3 regions of the Streptomyces lydicamycinicus genome follow, and region 1 is predicted to be linked to each of the others. Evidence: riboswitches for the same ligand, from Rfam matches in the RefSeq annotation. Region 1 holds a riboswitch; each other region holds the start of a gene.

Region 1 (5,998 bases):
GTCGGTGATGACCTTCCAGCCGGCCCAGTCGTCCTCGAACAGCGGGTCCTCGATGGAGACCAGCGGGTAGGCCGCCACCAGCTCCTCGTAGTACTCGGTCATCTCGGCGGCCGAGCGGTCCTTGCCCTCGAACTGGTACTTGCCGTCCTTGTAGAACTCGGAGGCGGCGACGTCCAGCGCGAGCGCGATGTCCTGGCCGGGGGCGTAACCGGCCTGCTTGATGGCCTCCAGGATGAGGTCGAGGGCCTCACGGTTGGAGCCCAGGTTCGGGGCGAAGCCACCCTCGTCACCGAGACCGGTGGACAGGCCGCGCTCCTTCAGGACCTTCTTGAGGGTGTGGTAGACCTCGGCGCCCCAGCGCAGCGCCTCGGAGAAGGACTCCGCGCCGATCGGGGCGATCATGAACTCCTGGATGTCCACGTTGGAGTCGGCGTGCGAGCCGCCGTTCAGGATGTTCATCATCGGGACGGGCAGCACGTGCGCGTTCGGGCCGCCGAGGTAGCGGAACAGCGGGAGGTCGCTGGCCTCGGAGGCGGCGTGCGCGACGGCGAGGGAGACGCCGAGGATGGCGTTGGCGCCGAGCGAGCCCTTGTTGTCGGTGGCGTCCAGGTCGAACATCGCCTGGTCGATCAGCCGCTGCTCGGTCGCGTCGTAGCCGACGAGCTCCGGGCCGATCTGCTCGATGACGGCCAGGACGGCCTTCTCGACGCCCTTGCCGAGGTAGCGGTTCGGGTCGCCGTCGCGGAGCTCGATGGCCTCGAAGGCGCCGGTGGAGGCGCCGGACGGGACGGCGGCACGGCCGGTGCTGCCGTCGTCGAGGCCGACCTCGACCTCGACCGTGGGATTACCTCGCGAGTCGAGAATTTCGCGGGCTACGACGACGTCGATCGACGGCACGTTGTCTCCTTCGTGGGTGTCTGGCGTTCTGCGCATGAGCCTAACGGCCCCGGGCTCGTCCGCCTGCCCTTGGCCCGCTCCGTGGGACGGAACACCCCCGAAAACCTGCCCAAAGGCCCAGTTCGCGGGACGTTTGGCACATTGTTCGCCGAAGGGGAAACGTGGCGGAACAGTGCCGGTCAGCGGCCTGCCGGCGGCCGGGGGGCTTGGGAGCGGTCCGGGACACGAGAAGCCCCGCCACGGCGCGCTGGGGGGAAGGGCGCGCCGTGACGGGGCGGTCTCACGGAGGAAAGAGGGGCCCGCCGCTCGGGCCCTCAGGAGCCCCGGTGAGCTCCGGCTCAGACGTTGAGCTGCTGACCCGGGATGATCAGGTTCGGGTTGCCGCCGATGACCGACTTGTTGGCCTTGTAGACGGACTTCCAGTCGGTGCCGTGGGCCTTGGCGATCTTGGCGAGGGTGTCGCCCGCCTTGACGGTGTAGTTGCCGTGACCGGTGGACTTGCGCTCGGCGGACCGCGAGGCACGGTCCTCGGACGGGGCCTTCTTGGCCTCCGGCTCGGCCGACTCCTGCTTCGGCGCGGACTTGGTCTGCGTGGAGGTGTCGACGTCGGGGGACGGACCACCGGCGGTCAGGTTGCCCGCACCGGCGCAGGACCAGGCGCCCGGGCCCTGGATGGCGAGGAGCTTCTCGGCGGCGGCGATCTGCTGGGCCTTGCTGGCCAGGTCGGCGCGCGGCGCGTACTGGGTGCCACCGGCGGCGGCCCAGCTGGAGTTGGAGAACTGGAGGCCACCGTAGTAGCCGTTACCGGTGTTGATCGACCAGTTGCCGCCGGACTCGCACTGGGCGACCTTGTCCCAGGTGGCGACGGAGGCGGCGGAGGCGGAGGTGGCGCCCATCAGCGGCACGGCCACGGCGGCACCGGCGACACCGGCGAGGGTGGCGACGCGGACGGCCTTGGAGGGACGACGGTGCTTGCCCTTGAAGATCAGCATGGTTCGTTCGTTTCCTCACCGACGCCTGCGAGGTGAGCTGTCGGGTTCGGACTGATGAGTCGCCCGGCCGTGTGCGCAGGACGCACGTGGCTTCACCCCAAGCCGGTTGACCCGTTTTCACGGGCGGGGCCGGCACAAATCCTGGGTCCCCCGCTCCTGCCTTCGGCGCTTGCGCGTCAAGTGCCTTCGACCACCGGCAGGATTCGGCGTGTGATCGAAGGGCCCGCTTTGGCGAGCGATCCTGACGTTAAGCAGTAATGCCCTTGGGGTTCAAACCCCACCATCTGAACCAAGTTGACCGTTTTTGATCACGGGTTGGTTACATATCCGCAGGTGAGGCCCGGTATGCCGGTGTTGCGCAGACCGGACCCCACCGGAGTCAACGAGACCCTTGTCTCACTTTCCCAAAAGAGGGCGAAGGGTGCCGAACTACCCCGCGTTCCGCCCGAGATCGAGCTGCTGGCCGGGCTGGATCAGGTCCGCGTCGGACCCGATGACGCCCTCGTTGCGGTCGTACAGCGCGCTCCATCCCCCGGGCAGCCGGTGAGCCACGGCGATGGCTGACAGGCTGTCACCCGGGCGCACCGTGTAGTCGCCGTCGGCCGCCGGGCCCGTACGGTGCGCGTCGTCGCCCCGCGAGGCGTGCCGGCCGCCGGACCTGCCGTCGTCGCTGCCCTTGGCGCCCTCGTCGCCCGCCTCGCCGCGGTGCTTGCCCTTGGTGGGCACCTTGTGCGGCGTGCCGGTGCTGTCCGTACGGCTGCCGTCCTCGGACGGGTCCGTGGAGGGGCTGCCGGACGGGTCGTCCTCGGACGGGTCGGCGGACCGCGACGGGTCGTCGTCCCGGTCGCCGGGCGTCGCCGGGTCGGACGGCTCCGGGCTCGTGGACGCGTCGCCGGGCTCGCCGGAGTCCGAGGGGTCGGGCGAGGGCGTCGCGTCGGACGGCCGCCTGTCCGCGTCGCCGTGCTCGTCGCGCGGCGCGTCGTCCTGCCCGGCGGAGTCCCCGTCGTCGTGCGACCGGGACGAACCGGAGGTGTCCCAGGGGTCGAGGGAGCCCTGGGAGTCCGACGGGTCGGGTGCGGGGGTGCTGGTGCTGCCCGGGTCGACATCCGGGGCCTTGCCGTCGCCGGTCAGCCCCGCGTTCACGGCGCAGCTCGGCCAGGCGTCCGGCCCGCGGTCGTCGAGGATCGACTCGGCCACGGCGATCTGCTGGGAGCGACTGGCGTAGTCGGGCCGCGAGGCGTAGGCCGAGCCGCCGTAGTTGTCCCACATCTCCTGGGTCAGCTGGAGGCCGCCGTAGTAGCCGTTGCCCGAGGCGGCGCTCCACACGCCGGCGCTCTCGCACTGGGCGACCTTGTCCCAGGTCGCGGTGTCGGCGGCGTGTGCGCCGCTCGCCCCGAGGAGGGGGAGGGCGAAGCCGGCGCCGGTCACTCCCGCCGTGACAAAGATGGCCGGTGCCTGACGGGGGCGACGATGTCGGCCGTTCCCGGAACGCATGCGGATGCCTTTCGCGCGGCGGTTGAGTTGTTCGACGAGCTCTTCGAGCTGCTCGACGGAGCCTCCGGCCGGCCGACGCACGCGAGCGGCACCGTTACACCGGTCCCCCACATCACCGCTTCGACCGATCGAGTGAAGCCAGTCGATCGTCGGGTCGAAAGGTAGCCGGGGTCTCGGGTAGTCACAAGTCGGTGTAGTGCGGATCACGTAATGGTCACGCGGTTGACTCTGCGTCACATTTTGTCTTGTCGCTGGTCAGGGCCGATCCGGAGTGAACTCCACCGGAAGTGAACGCAGTCCGCGCATGATGAGTCCGCCGCGCCAGCGCAAATCATCCGGTTCCACCGCAAGCCGGATGTCCGGGAGCCGGGTCAGCAGGGTCGCCAGCGCGGTCTGTCCTTCGAGCCGGGCGAGCGGCGCGCCCAGGCAGTAGTGGATGCCGTGCCCGTATCCCAGATGCTGGTTGTCACGCCGGGTCAGATCGAGCACATCCGGCTCGTCGAAGCGTGCCGGATCGCGGTCGGCGGCGGCCAGCACCACCAGGACCGGGTCCCCCTCGGCGATCCGCTGCCCGCCGAGCGTCAGCTCCTCGGTCGCGAACCGCCAGGTCGCCAGCTCCACGGGGCCGTCGTAGCGGAGCAGTTCCTCGATGCCGGTGGCGAGCAGCTCGGTGTCGCCCGCCGCGATCGACTTCTGGAGCAGCTCCCGCTGGGCGGGGTGGCGCAGCAGCGCGTAGATGCCGTTGCCGATGAGGTTGACGGTGGTCTCGAAGCCCGCGAAGAGCAGGATGAAGGCCATCGCTGCGGCCTCGTTCTCGGTCAGATGCTCCCCGTGGTCGGAGGCCCTGATCAGGGCGGAGATCAGATCCTCGTCCGCCTCGGCGGTGTCGCCCAGCGACGCGCGCTTGCGGTGGATCAGCTCGGCGAGATAGCCGCGCATCTTCTTCACGGAGCGGGCGACGCCGCCGCGCGGCCCTCCGCCGTGCCGGATCATCATGCCCGCCCAGTCCCGGAAGTCGTCCTGGTCCTCGCGCGGCACCCCCAGCAGATCGCAGATCGCGTAGATGGGCAGCGGGAAGGCGAACTCATGGATCAGGTCGGCCTCCCCGGCGCCGCCCGGTTTGGCGATCATGGCGTCGATGAGCCGGTCGGTCAGCTCCTGGACCCGCGGGGCGAAGGCGGCGACCCGGCGCGGGGTGAACGCCTTCGAGACCAGCCGGCGCAGCCGGGTGTGGTCCGGGGGGTCGATGTTGAGCAGATGCGTCATCAGGTTGGCGCTGCGCTCCCCCGGGATGCCGACCTTGCCCTTGCCGTGCGCGGCCTCGCTGTGATGGACCGGGTTCTTGGACAGCCGGGCGTCGGCGAGCGCCTGCCGCGCCTCCGTGTACCGCGTGACCAGCCACGCCTCGACACCGCTGGGCAGCTCGGTCCGGTGCACCGGCGCATGCTCGCGCAGCCAGGCGTACGCGGGGTACGGGTCGGAGGCGAACTCCCAGGTGAACAGCGCGGGGGCGGGCCCGGCGGCGGGGCAGCCCGCGGGGGCGTCGGCGGCGGTGGTGTGGGGCTTGTCGTGCACCTTCCGACCGTAACCGCTGGGCGCACAACGGCGCGCCCGCGTACCGGGCGGGGCCCGGCCAGGGCCTGTCGTCGCAGTCCCGTCGTGCGCCGCGAGGCAGGCGGGGCTTCGAAGACGGGCCCTACGCCACCTCCACCCCCAGCCCGGTCAGAAAGGCCACCGCCGCCGGCGACGGGCCGAGGCCGCTCCACACCACCCGCTCGGTCCGCTCGGGCGCCGGGCGCACCCGCACGATGTGCAGCCCGGCCAGCTCGGAGGCGATGGCCTCCGGGACCATGCCGACGCCCAGGCCCGCCCGCACCAGCTTCGCCAGGAACTCGACCGTGGTCACCTCGAACGCCACCTCCGAGGTCAGCCCCGCCGCACGGAACGCGTCATCGCGCTGCCGGCGGGCCGCCGACCCCGCCGTGAAGTCGACGAAGGTCTCCCGCGCCATCCGCGACAGCGTGGTCCACTCCCGCCCCGCCAGCGGATGCCCCGGCGGCACGACGGCGACCAGCTCGCCGCGCGCCAGCTCCTTCTCCCGTACGCCGACGGTGCGGGCCGCGGGCACCAGCCCGACGAAGGCGACGTCCAGCACGCCCTGCCGCACCTGTTCGATGAGCTCATCGCTCATGTCGGTCTGGAGACTGATCCGCACCTGCGGGCACCGCGTACGGAAGGCCCCCAGCTCACGGGCGAGATCCACGGCCGCGACGGTGGTGATCGCGCCGACCGCGAGCCGGCCGCGCACCTCCCCGGTCGCCGCCGCCACCTCGGCGCGGGCCCGTTCGGCCGCCTCCAGCGCCTGCCGGGCGACCGGAACGAAGGCCTCCCCGGCGGCGGTCAGCCGGACACTGCGGCTGGTCCGGTCGAAGAGCCGGGCCCCGAGCTCCTTCTCCAGCCGGGCGATCTGATGGCTGAGCGCGGACTGCACCACATGACAGCGCTCGGCGGCCCGGGTGAACCCACCGGTCTCGGCGACCGCGACCACATACCGCATCTGCTGAAGCTCCATGACCACCGACTCTAAAGCCATTGATCTGCATCCACGATCAATG
Region 2 (5,998 bases), on a different contig from region 1:
CGCGGGGACGGCGATGACGGCGAGGTCGACCGGGTCGGTGATCTCCCGCAGGGCGCGGACGGCCGGCACGTCTTCCGGGTCGAGCCGTTGCAGGTCCTCGGGGAAGGCGTGGTTGACGGCGTGCACCCGGCCCGTGAAGCCGGAGTCCAGGAGGCTGCGCAGGGCGGTACGGCCGACGCCGCCGGGGGCCCGGCCGGTGCCGATGACGGCGACCGAGCCCGGCGCGAGCAGCCGCTGCACGGAGCGGGCCTCGGCGCGCTGCTCGCGGCCGCGCATCACGGCCATGGACTGCTCGGTCGGCTCCAGGTCGAACTCGAGACGGACCACGCCGTCCTCGAAGGTGCGCTTGTGGGTGTAGCCGGCGTCCGTGAACACCTTGATCATCTTGGAGTTCGCGGGGAGCACCTCGGCGGCGAACCGGCGGATGCCGCGTTCGCGGGCGACCGCCGCGATGTGCTCCAGGAGGGCGGAGGCGACTCCGCGGCCCTGGTGGGCGTCCTGGACGAGGAAGGCCACCTCGGCCTGGTCGTCCTCGGGGTCCTTGGCGGGCAGTCCCTGGTCGTTGATCCGGTCGTAGCGGACGGTGGCGATGAACTCGCCGCCGACCGTGGCGGCGAGCCCGACCCGGTCGATGTAGTCGTGGTGGGTGAAACGGTGCACATCGCGGTCGGACAGGCGTGGGTAGGGCGCGAAGAAGCGGTAGTACTTCGATTCGTCCGAGACCTGCTCGTAGAAGGAGACCAACCGCTCGGCGTCGTCGGGGGTGATGGGGCGGATCCGCGCCGTGCCGCCGTCACGCAGCACCACGTCGGCTTCCCAGTGGGTCGGGTATGCGTGCTCCGGCGGCGTCTGCATGCGGACAGCGTACGACCGGCCACCGACAACCGACCCGGCGCGCGTACGCTCGGGGTGCGGGGCAGGCTGCGACCCCGTAGGACGTACGGCCCGCCGGGCCTCCCAAGGGCCTCACGGCCGCGCGGGCCGGAACGCAGGGCTGGCGGACCACACCCGGCAGCGTGAGAGACTGGTCTAGACAACTGTCACGACTTTGAAGGGCAACACCATGGCAGAGCGCCGCGTCAATGTCGGTTGGGCCGAGGGCCTGCACGCCCGTCCCGCGTCGATCTTCGTCCGTGCGGCCACCGCCTCCGGCGTCCCGATGACGATCGCCAAGGCCGATGGCAACCCCGTCAACGCGGCCTCCATGCTGGCGGTCCTCGGTCTCGGCGCCCAGGGTGGCGAGGAGATCGTGCTGGCCTCCGACGCCGAGGGCGCCGAGGCGGCGCTCGACCGTCTCGCCAAGCTCGTCGCCGAGGGTCTCGAGGAGCTCCCCGAGACCGTCTGAGTCCGCCAGGACCTCTGCTGCATGCGGCGGCCCCGCAGTGGTGACCATCGGTTGCCACTGCGGGGCCGTTTCGCTGCGCGCCTTCCGTTGCGGGAGGGATGCACGGGAATTCCGGGGCGACCCCCATCCGGGGGCGATGGCAACCGATAACCGGGATCAGCGGCGAACGCCATCCGGGGTACTCCGAAAAAGCGCACACCATTAAGCGCACGCGACGCCGATGAAAATCGGCATGCCAAATGCAGGCTCGGATTCGAATAACGCACCGCCACGCGCCACGGCTGCCGATTTCGCGCCTCTTTGTATACGGGGCGATTGTTAAGGGCGGACGCGTGCCGTGTTGACGGGCCGTTTCGGATCCCTCACCTCGGGGGCGGCGGGGCGCCGCAGCCGGTAGACCGGAAGCGAGCGCTCGACATGAGCCGCCATCAGGGCGCGCGCCCGTTCCGCGTCTCCCCGCGCCACCGCGTCCAGCACCGCGCCGTGTTCGTCCCAGGACTCGCCGGGCCGGGACGGCAGTTCCACCGTGTACATCCACTCGATCTTGCGCCGCAGCTGGGTCAGCAGCGCCGTCAGGCTGGGGCTGCCGACCGCCTGGGCGAGCGTTTCGTGGAACCAGCCGTCCAGTTGGCGCAGATCCGCGGGGTTGCCGTGACGGGCCCGCTCGCGGCCGAGGCGTACCAGGCCGCGGAGCACCTTGAGGTGGGCCGGGCTGCGGCGGGCGGCCGCGCGGGCGGCGCCCAGCGGCTCCAACAGGGCCCGGATGTCCAGGAGATCGGCGGCTTCCTGCTCGGTGGGTTCGGCGACGCAGGCGCCCGCGTGGTGGCGTGTGGTGACGAAGCCCTCGGACTGAAGGGTGCGCAGCGCTTCGCGCACCGGCACTCTGGAGACACCGTAACGGGCCGCCAGGATCTCCTCGATCAGCCGGCTCCCCGGCGCCAGCGCACCGGAGACAATGTCGTCGCGAATCGCCGTGCACACCGCATGCGCGGAAATATGGCCTCGCATCTTCCGTGCCTCCGCCGTAATCCCCTGGAAACGCCGCCGGTCGGCGGCTTTTCCGTGACTCTATTCGACCGGCACGGCTTTTCCGACGGCGCCTGGTTATTCATGGATAATTTTTGGCCGGAAGTAGCGGGCCGTCAGCGCAACCCGTGCGCGCTCGCCGCCCTCCGGATACGCCGGAGCCCCGGCCGTGGGACCGGGGCTCCGAAGGACGCTCGGCGTGTGGTGCTGGCCAGTGGGGGGGCGCGGCACCGACAGGGCGCGGGATCAGACGTTGACGCCGTGCCCGCGCAGGTAGGCGACCGGGTCGATGTCCGAGCCGTAGTCGGCGCCGGTGCGGGCCTCGAAGTGCAGGTGCGGGCCGGTGACGTTGCCAGTGGCGCCGGAGAGGCCGATCTGCTGGCCCGGGGTGACCTGCTGGCCGACCGAGACACCGAGCGACGACAGATGGCCGTACTGGGTGTACGTGCCGTCGTTCATCTTGATCACGATGTTGTTGCCGTACGAGCCGCCCCAGCCGGCCTCGACGACGGTGCCCGAGCCGACCGCGTGGACGCTGGTGCCGGAGGCGGCGTGGAAGTCGATGCCGGTGTGGCTGCCGGAGGACCACAGGCCGCTGGAGGCCTTGTAGGAGGTGGAGACGTAGGAGTCGGCAATCGGGGCGACAAAGGCGTTGAGGCGCTTGCGCTCCGCGTCGCGGGCGGCGCGCACCTTGGCCTCGTGGGCGGCCTTGGCCTTCTTCTTCGCCGCCTCGGCACGCCGCTTGGCCTCGTCGGCCTGCTTCTTGGCGACGGCCTCGGCCTTCGCCCTCGCCGCGGCGATCTCCGCGTCGGCCTGCTGCGCGTCGGCCTGGGCCTCGACCCGGCTGGCGAGCTCGTCCCCCAGCACGACGGCCTGCTGGAGCCCGGTGTCGTGCGGGCGTGCCTCGTCCGTCGCGGCCAGCGCCGGCGAGGCCACGGAAGCGACCACACCACCGGCCGCGAGGGTGGCTATGCCGGCGATGTTGCGGCCCGTCTTGACGGGACGGCTCGTGCGACGGTGCTTCCCGGTGGCACGGATGAACGCCATGTGCTGGCTTGTCCTTTCCCTCCTTCTCGCCTACCGGGTTAGCTGACGGGTTCGGAGCAGGAAGGTCTCCTACGGACTCCTCGGAGAGGAGTCCGATTCACCCCAAGGGACATATGGGTCCCCGGCTCCCCTGGCTCGCGCCGTACGGGGACTCGGCGATGGCTGCCCGGTGCCACTGTTGTGGCGGACTTGTGACGAACAGCCGGACTGACGCTAAACGGGGCAACTTTCAATCGGCAAACAGATCAGCTTTTTTGTGCGGGATGCCACAAGAACCGGGGCACCAGCCGCGATAAACCGGACATACGGCGGCTCCCGTGGCCGAAAAGCACCACGGGAGCCGCATGTCGATATATGACCTTCCGTCACCCCGGCCGGACTAGCCGCTGACGACGGTCACCTCTCCGATGCCCAGCGCCTTGACCGGTTCGGCGATCTGTGCCGCATCGCCCACCAGGACCGTCACCAGCCGGTCCACGGGGAAGGCGTTGACCGCCGCCGCGGTCGCCTCGACCGTGCCGGTCTCCGCGAGGCGGGCGTACAGCTGCGCCTGGAAGTCGTCCGGCAGCTGCTGCTCCACCTGGTCGGCGAGGGTGCCCGCGACAGCCGCCGCGGTCTCGTACTTCAGCGGCGCGACCCCGACGAGGTTCTGCACGGCGACATCCCGCTCCTCGTCCGTCAGCCCCTCTGCCGCGAGGGTGCGCAGCACCTTCCACAGGTCCTCGAGCGCCGGGCCGGTGGAGCCGGTGTCCACCGAGCCGCTGATGGCGAGCAGCGCGGCGCCCGTGGAGCCCTCCGGGGAGCTGGGGGCGGTGGAGCGCAAGACCTGGCCGAAGGCCCGCACCCCGTAGGTGTAGCCCTTCTCCTCCCGCAGCACGCGGTCCAGACGGGAGGTGAGGGTGCCGCCCAGGCAGTACGTGCCGAGGACCTGCGCGGGCCACACCCGGTCGTGCCGGTCGGCACCGATACGGCCGATGAGCAGCTGTGTCTGGACGGCCCCGGGGCGGTCCACGATCACCACCCGGCCGGTGTCGTCGGCGACGATCGGCGCGGCCGTCAGCGGCTCAGCCGTGGAGCCGGTCCAGGCGCCGAGGGTGCCGGCGAGCGCCGCGTCGAGGTCGACGCCGGTGAGGTCACCGACCACTACGGCGGTGGCCGTGGCGGGCCGTACATGGGCGTCGTAGAAGGCACGGACGGCCGCGGCGTCGATACGCGCGACGGTCTCCTCGGTGCCCTGCCGGGGCCGCGACATGCGGGCGGTGGCCGGGAACAGCTCCTTGGACAGCGACATCGCGGCGCGGCGGGCCGGGTTGGCGAGCTCGTGCGGAATCTCGTCGAGGCGGTTGCGGACCAGCCGCTCGACCTCGCTCTCCGGGAAGGCGGGCGCCCGCAGCGCGTCGGCGAGCAGGCCGAGCGCACGGTTCAGCCGGGACACCGGCACCTCGAGGGAGACCCGTACACCGGGGTGGTCGGCGTGCGCGTCCAGGGTGGCGCCGCAGCGTTCCAGCTCGGCGGCGAACTCCTCCGCGTCGAGCGTGTCGGTCCCTTCGGACAGCGCACGCGCCATGATCGTGGCGACGCCGTCCAGGCCCTCGGGTTCGGCGTCCAGCGGCGCGACGAGGTTGATCTCGACGGCGACGACCTGCTGGCCGGGACGGTGGCTCGTCAGGAGGGTGAGCCCGTTGGGCAGTTGGCTGCGCTCGGGGGCAGGGAAGGCCCACGGCTTGGGTGCGCCCCCCTGGGGCTGCGGGTGGAAGTCCATGGTGCTCACGGGGGAATCGGCGTGGGTGGTGGCGTCGCTCACTGGTCCGCCTCCCCTTCCTCGGTGTCGGCGGCGTCGGTCGGCTCGGTGGGCTCGTAGACGAGCACCGCGCGGTTGTCGGGGCGCAGCCGGGCCTTGGCGACGGCCTGCACCTCCTCCGGGGTGATGTCCAGCACGCGCTGGACGGCGGTCAGCGCGAGCTGCGGGTCACCGAACAGGACGGCGAAGCGGCACAGTTCGTCGGCGCGGCCGCTGACCGTGGCCAGCCGGTCGAGCCACTCGCGCTCCAGCTGGGCCTGCGCCCGCTCCATCTCTTCCGGCGTCGGCCCCTCGGCGGCGAACCGGGCCAGCTCCTCGTCGACCGCGCGCTCGATGTCGGGAACCTCGACCCCGCCGGACGTCTTCACGTCCAGCCAGCCCAGCGAGGGGGCGCCGGCCAGCCGCAGCAGGCCGAAGCCGGCGGCGACGGCGCTGCGGTCGCGGCGCACCAGCCGGTTGTACAGGCGGGAGGACTCGCCGCCGCCCAGGACGGTCAGCGCCAGGTCACCGGCGTCCGCCTCACGGGTGCCGTCGTGCGGCAGGCGGTAGGCCGCCATCAGGGCGCGGGAGGGTACGTCCTCCTCGACGACCTCGCGCAGCTCGCCGCCGAGGATGTCGGGCAGGGTGCCGTCCCGGGGCGGCTGCTTGCCGTCGTGCGAGGGGATCGAACCGAAGTACTTCTCGATCCAGGCCAGCGTCCGCTCGGGGTCGATGTCGCCGACGACCGACAGGACGGCGTTGTTGGGCGCGTAGTACGTACGGAAGAAGGCCCGCGCGTC
Region 3 (5,998 bases), on a different contig from region 1:
CGTCGAGCACGGCGAAGGACGTCGCTTCGTCGGCCGTCCAGCCGAAGACATTGCCCCCGAGGGACAGCGGGGAGACGGAGAGCGAGCCGAGGGGCCTGCGGCCGAGGGGGCTTCGGGGGCCGGGATTGCCTGCGATGTCTGGAGCGCTGTGTGCGGCGGTCATACGTTGTTGCAGCGTCGGGGGAAGAGGAGTTATTCCGTCCTCTTCCCCCGGTGCGCGTACAGGCAACTCCCGTCAGATGCACACCGATTGAGGTCGGTGTTCAGGCACCCATGTCGCCGCTCATGCGTTGAGGCCGTCGATCATGCGCCCATGTAGCCGCTCATACGTTGAGGCCATCGGCCATGCACGGTCCCCGTCGGTCACGCACACACGCCGTCCGTCACACGCTGAGCCCATGATCGCGCAGCCACGGCATCGGGTCGATCGGGTCGCCGGCGTCGGGGCGCACCTCCAGGTGGAGGTGGGGGCCGGTGACGTTGCCGGTGGCGCCGACGCGGCCGATGACGTCGCCGGTGTTGACCTTGCCGGAGGTCTTCACCATCGAGGACAGGTGGCAGAACCAGAGTTCGGTGCCGTCGTCGAGGGTGAGGACGATGCGGTAGCCGTAAGAGCCCGCCCAGCCGGCCTGGGTGATGGTGCCGGAGTGCACCGCCTTGACGGGGGTGCCGGTCGGCGCGGCGAAGTCCTGTCCGGTGTGGTCGGCGGCCCAGCGGTCGCCGGCCTGGCCGAAGCTGGCGGTGAGCGTGTAGGAGGACACGGGGGCGATGAAGCTCTTCGCCAGTTCGGCGAGGCGCTCGGCCTCCGCCTTCCGCCGGGCCGCTTCCTCCGCCTTGCGCTTGGCCTCCATCTCGGCCGCCTTCTTGGCTGCTGCGGCCTTTTCGGCCGACTTCTGGTGGGCGGCGGCTTCCGTTGCGGCCTGCTGGACAGCGGCCTTTTCGGCGGCGTCGCGGGCCTCCTGCTCGGCGCTGCCCTGCTGCGCGTCGGCCTGCTGGAGGATGCGGCTGCGCAGCGCCTCACCGGCGCCCGCGGCGTTACCCGTGTCCGCGCCCGTCCGCGTGGAAGCGACAGTGGCCGCGCCGTCGGCGGGAGCCGAGGCGGCGTCGGTGGCCGCGGAGTCCTCGTCGGATATCAGCTCGCCGATGCCGGGAAGCTCCTTGGCGTCCGGCAGCTTCTCGGAGAGGTCGTCGGCCATGCCGCCGATGTCGGGCATCGAGATCGGCACCGGCGGACGGTCCTCGGCCGAGGCCATTCCGCTCGCACCGACCGCCGCGATGACTCCGACACCCAGGACGGTGCCGCTGCGGGCGAATCCACCGCCGCGCTGCTTGGCGACGCGGTGCTTGCCTCGAACGGAACGGGTGGATTCCTCGGTGGGATTCCATTCCTCCCACGGTCCGTCGCCGTCATCGACGCCGGGGCCGGCGAAGGCACCTCGGTCATCGAGCGCGTAGGCGGTCGGGTCCTCGGGGGTAGGCCTGTTGGACGCCACGGGGGCGCACTCCTTTCCTTCCTTCTCGCCTACCGGGTTAGCTGACGGGTTCGGAGCAGGAAGGTCTCCTACGGACGCCCGCTGGCGGAGGGCGTCCGATTCACCCCAAGGAAGTGGTTCCCCGGTTCCCTTGGTGCAGTTCGAAGTGCTTGGGGGTGCGTGAAAAGCGCGTGCGGGATTCGGCGTCGGCGCGCGGTGCCGCCTCGGGCGACGGCTGGGACGACCGCGCTGCGTTATCGGACAGTAATAGAGACGGCGACCGAATTCCAAGCGTTCCCACGAATCCGTATGCGCTCCGCACGAGCTGCCGCGCGGTCTTTTCGGCCAGCAGGGCAGCAATCCGGGCGAGTTGGCCCGCCACCCCTAAACGATCTCGCGCGGATTGTGTGCCAGTCGTTATGCGCAGGGGTGCCCCTCAGCTACGGAGGGTGAGAGCAGTAACGTCGGATCATGGTCGTCAACGTCGGGAACACCGGGAACGCCGGACGGGCTGCCGGTTACGCGTGGGGAGTGGCGGAGCGGTACCGGGAGTTCTCCTGGCGGGAGGCGCGCGGCCGGTCCGACGCGCACGAGGAGCTGAGCGCGCGGATCAGCCAGGACCCGGAGTTCTGCGATCTGCTGTCCGGTTCGCTGCCCGCCGGCAGCAAACAGCAGCCGGACCTCCTGCTCGCCGCCGTCCGCTATCTCGACGGCCCGCACGCCGAAATGGGCCCGCGCGGTGCGGCCGCGTACGGGCGCTGGCGCGAGTGGACGATCCGGCACTGGGACGAGGTGCGCGCGGTGATCATGCAGCGCGCCACCCAGACCAACGAACCGGCCCGCTGCGCCACCCTGCTGCCGCTGCTCGCCCGTCTGCCGCAGCCGCTGGCGCTGCTGGAGGCCGGCACGTCGGCGGGGCTGTGTCTGCACCCCGACCGCTATCGCTATCGGTACGAGGCCGCAGGCGAGGACGGGCCGCGCCGCCGGGCCGAGCTGGGGGCGCCGGAGAGCCCGCTGGTGTTCACCTGCCGTACGGGAGGGGCGGCCGACGAGCTGCCCGAACGGCTGCCGCAGATCGTCTGGCGGGCCGGCATCGACCTCGACCCGCTCGATCCGGTCGACGAACCGGACGATCTGCGCTGGCTCCAGGCGCTCGTATGGCCGGGTGACGGGGAGCGTGCGGCACGGCTGTCCGCGGCCGTTGACACGGTGCGGCCGGCGCCGCGGCCGCGGATGGTACGCGGCGACCTGATCGACGAGCTGCCCGCGCTCGCCGCCGAGGCACCGCCCGAGGCGACGCTGGTCATCTTCCACAGCGCCGTGCTGCCCTATCTCCCGCCCGCCCGCCGCGAGGAGTTCGCCCGTCTCGTACGGTCGCTGCTCGCCGGGCGGCCCGGCGGCGGCCACTGGATCTCCAACGAGCACCACTCCGTGCTGCCGTGGATCACCGACTCCGCACCCCACTCGCCCCGCCCGGACGACGCCCTGCACCTGACCCTCGCGCTCGACGGACACCCGGTCGCGCTCACCGGCCCGCATGGCCAGAGCCTGCACAGCCTCTCCGGCGCGAGGGGCACGCCGGGGCGCTGAGCGGGGCCGGGGGGCGGATGCGCTCCCCGGCTCCCGTACGGCCCGCCGTACGCCCGCCCGTCCCCCCTACGCGGGTCCCGCCCCCATAGGCCCCCGCCCGCCAAGCCCTCCTACGGGCCACCGCCTACACCCCCATAGGCCGCTGCACCGCCAGCAGTGCCATGTCGTCGGCCGACGCACCGCCCGTATGCCGTGCCACATCCTCAACCACGGTGTCCACGAGGACGTCCGGGCCGGGGAACCGGCAGCCGCGCAGTTTGCCCGACGGGTTGTAGTAGCGGCCGAGCAGGTCCCGGGCACCGGTCACACCGTCGGTGAAGAAGAGCAGCAGGGCCCCGGCCGGGAAGAACGTCTCGTCCGGCCGGTCCGGCCGGTGTGCCATCTCGCCCAGCCCGAGGGGCGGCGCCGGTGCCCCCGGCAGCAGCTCGCGCAGCCCGCCGTCCGGGGTGAGCAGCAGCGGCGAGGGGTGGCCCCGGTTGAGCACACGCAGCACGGACGGCCCGTTGGCGGGGATCTCGGCCAGGACGGCAGTGGTGAAGCCCTCGGTCTGCTCCACCCCGTCGCGCCGCCCGCCCTCCCGCCGCAGCGCCCGCTCCAGCCGGCCCGCCACCGCCTCCAGGGTGCGCTCCTGTTCCGCCGCCTCACGGAAGGCGCCGATGACGATCACCGCGGTCCGCACCGCGTCCAGCCCCTTGCCCCGTACGTCCCCGACGAGCAGCCGTACGCCGTGCGGGGTCTCCTGCACCGCATAGAGGTCGCCACCGCTCCGGTCCGCCGCCCGCGCGCCCACATAGCGGGCGGCGATGGCGAGCCCGGCGAGCCGTTCGGGCGGCGTGGGCAGGACGGCGCGCTGGGCGGCCGCCGAGACGTCCCGTAGGGAGGCCGGGCGGACGTCGGCGCTCCGGACGAGCCGGTTGATGCCGAGGGCCGACAGGGCGACGGCAAGGACCATGGCGACCTCCGTCGCCGACTCGCCGTGGTCCTGTGCGGCGCCGCCGCGATAGAGGACGACCCAGATCTCGCCGAACACGGCGGCCAGGGCCGTGAGAGCGGTGCCGCGCAGGGCGAAGAGCGGCGCGGCGACCAGCGGGGCGGCCGAGAAGAAGGGGGCGGCGGTGTAGCCGGCGGGCGTCCCCACACCGAAGGCGACGCCGCCGACGATCAGGAGGACGGGAAGCCGGCGCACCAGCAGCCGGCCGGACCACACCAGCCGGGCACGGCGCTCCCCGCTGCCCTCGGGGGGCGCCTCACCTCGGAGCATCCGCACCGGTCTCGCCCCACTCCCGCCCGTCCGTACGGGACCGCCGTGCCGGTCGCCTCGACGTCCCCAGGCTTGCCGGTACGGGCCGGGACGGCGACTCGTCGGGGGCCGGACGGGTCACGGGCCCGTCCGGGGAGGCAGCGCGCGGGCGGCGAACGAAGCCCGGGAGGAAGCCGGGGCCGCCGCGCCCGCCTCCAAGCGCGCCCCGCTCAAGGGCACTTGAAGCCCGCCAGGCGCCCCGCTCACGCCCGAGGGCCCGGACCACACACGGTCCGGGCCCTCGGGGCACTGCATCCGCCGGACGGTCTTCCCGTCCCGCTTCTGGTGGGCCATCAGGGGCTCGAACCCTGAACCAATGGATTAAAAGACCCGACGAACCGGGGACCGACGGTCCCAGGTAGTCCACCGGAGTCCAGTTCTCCCTGGTCACAGCACCTACGGCTGACGCCAGGTCCAGCGCCGGACCGGCCTGTGTCACGCCGTCCGCTCACGCATCGCTCACGCATCGCGGACGGCTGACCAGGCATTCGGCGCAGCGCCTTACGCGTAGGTATCGCAAGTCAGGCAGCGACGGGTCGCCACTCGCCCGGTGTTGCCCTCGGTGGCTCGCAGCGGCTGCGACTCCGATATGCGGGACCAGGCATCTGGATCGAGGCCGGCCACCCAGCCGAACTTCGGCCCAGCGATTTCGCTGTCGGAGAGGTGGTTGCAGCCGGGCAGGTGGGCGTTCCCCGCGGGCGACACGATGATGGCGTGGGGCAGCTGCCCGTGGCGGCTGGCCTGTTTCGGTGCTTGGCCGCCAACAATGCGAGGAGCCACACCCTCGGACGGGCAGGCGCACCCCGCCCCGATGATGAGATCACAGCGATCGCAGCGCTGTTCCGTCACGGCCTGTCGTCCTCTCCTGTCGGATGCCCGGCTCCTCACCCAGGTCCCGTGAGACGAGAGCTGGTGAAGTCGGATCACCATCCCACCTTCCTCAGCCCCAGTCCGGCGATTGCTTCGTGTGCCTCCGGAACCCTCTGCCGCCCCCGTAATGACTGGTTGCCAAGCAGCTTTGGCCACGCGACGCGGACCTATCCTGTGCCCTGAGCTTGGGAATCAATGGGGCGTGTACGCGCCATTGCGGATCTGACCTGCGCAAACGCGTGCCGTGGGGCAGAGTGAAGAGGGTCGGTGGGGACCCGTATTGACCGTGATTCACCGCTCGTTGGGGCATGCGGAGGGCACGGACGTCTTCGGGAGGCGACTGCTTGCCGTCAAGATTCCCGTGCAGGCAGGCGGAAGAGAGGGGCACGTGGGTACCCGCGGCGGGATTGCTGGTGCAAGTGTGCAGGGCCGGCGTGCTCACCACCCCGCTTCCAAAGGTTCGTCGGGGTTGCCTCAGGCAGGGTCGGACGATTCCCCAACCGTCAGGGCCACATCGCGGCGCGGCACGAACTGTACCGGCGCGGTGCGGTCAGGCACAGATGGTGCCCGGCCCGTGCCTGCGGAGCCTGGGCGGTGGCCGAGGAGGGCGGCGCATTTCCGGTCGAATAGAGTCGAGCGCCGGTGCTGAATATCTCATACCGCAACTGTAGAAATGGCCACGGGGGCGGTAGTTGTTTTTTACCCTCTCGAAAGCGTCGGGACCATGTGCCGCGCACGGCCGCCAGTACCGTGCTACCGTCGATCT

What was found. Region 1 has a riboswitch for cyclic di-AMP ahead of TU31_RS19895 (transglycosylase family protein). Riboswitches for the same ligand answer to the same signal wherever they lie in the genome.
Region 2: linked by a shared signal. The riboswitch ahead of TU31_RS28920 (M23 family metallopeptidase) and the one ahead of TU31_RS19895 (transglycosylase family protein) in region 1 are both predicted to bind cyclic di-AMP.
Region 3: linked by a shared signal. The riboswitch ahead of TU31_RS09170 (M23 family metallopeptidase) and the one ahead of TU31_RS19895 (transglycosylase family protein) in region 1 are both predicted to bind cyclic di-AMP.

What each region holds. Positions count from the first base shown of each region.
Region 1 is NZ_BBNO01000005.1:496,932-502,929, reverse strand. Features, by position in the region: gene eno (phosphopyruvate hydratase) at 1-933, opposite strand, end outside; gene TU31_RS19895 (transglycosylase family protein) at 1,236-1,889, opposite strand; cyclic di-AMP (ydaO/yuaA leader) riboswitch at 1,897-2,067, opposite strand; gene TU31_RS19890 (transglycosylase family protein) at 2,319-3,383, opposite strand; gene TU31_RS19885 (cytochrome P450 family protein) at 3,639-4,958, opposite strand; gene TU31_RS19880 (LysR family transcriptional regulator) at 5,080-5,955, opposite strand.
Region 2 is NZ_BBNO01000008.1:604,475-610,472, forward strand. Features, by position in the region: gene TU31_RS28905 (bifunctional acetate--CoA ligase family protein/GNAT family N-acetyltransferase) at 1-855, opposite strand, end outside; gene TU31_RS28910 (HPr family phosphocarrier protein) at 1,064-1,345, shown strand; gene TU31_RS28915 (GntR family transcriptional regulator) at 1,664-2,353, opposite strand; gene TU31_RS28920 (M23 family metallopeptidase) at 2,618-3,418, opposite strand; cyclic di-AMP (ydaO/yuaA leader) riboswitch at 3,431-3,586, opposite strand; gene TU31_RS28925 (M16 family metallopeptidase) at 3,798-5,180, opposite strand; gene TU31_RS28930 (M16 family metallopeptidase) at 5,219-5,998, opposite strand, start outside.
Region 3 is NZ_BBNO01000002.1:836,631-842,628, reverse strand. Features, by position in the region: gene TU31_RS09175 (aldo/keto reductase) at 1-163, opposite strand, end outside; gene TU31_RS09170 (M23 family metallopeptidase) at 384-1,493, opposite strand; cyclic di-AMP (ydaO/yuaA leader) riboswitch at 1,505-1,659, opposite strand; gene TU31_RS09165 (DUF2332 domain-containing protein) at 1,944-3,062, shown strand; gene TU31_RS09160 (PP2C family protein-serine/threonine phosphatase) at 3,187-4,323, opposite strand.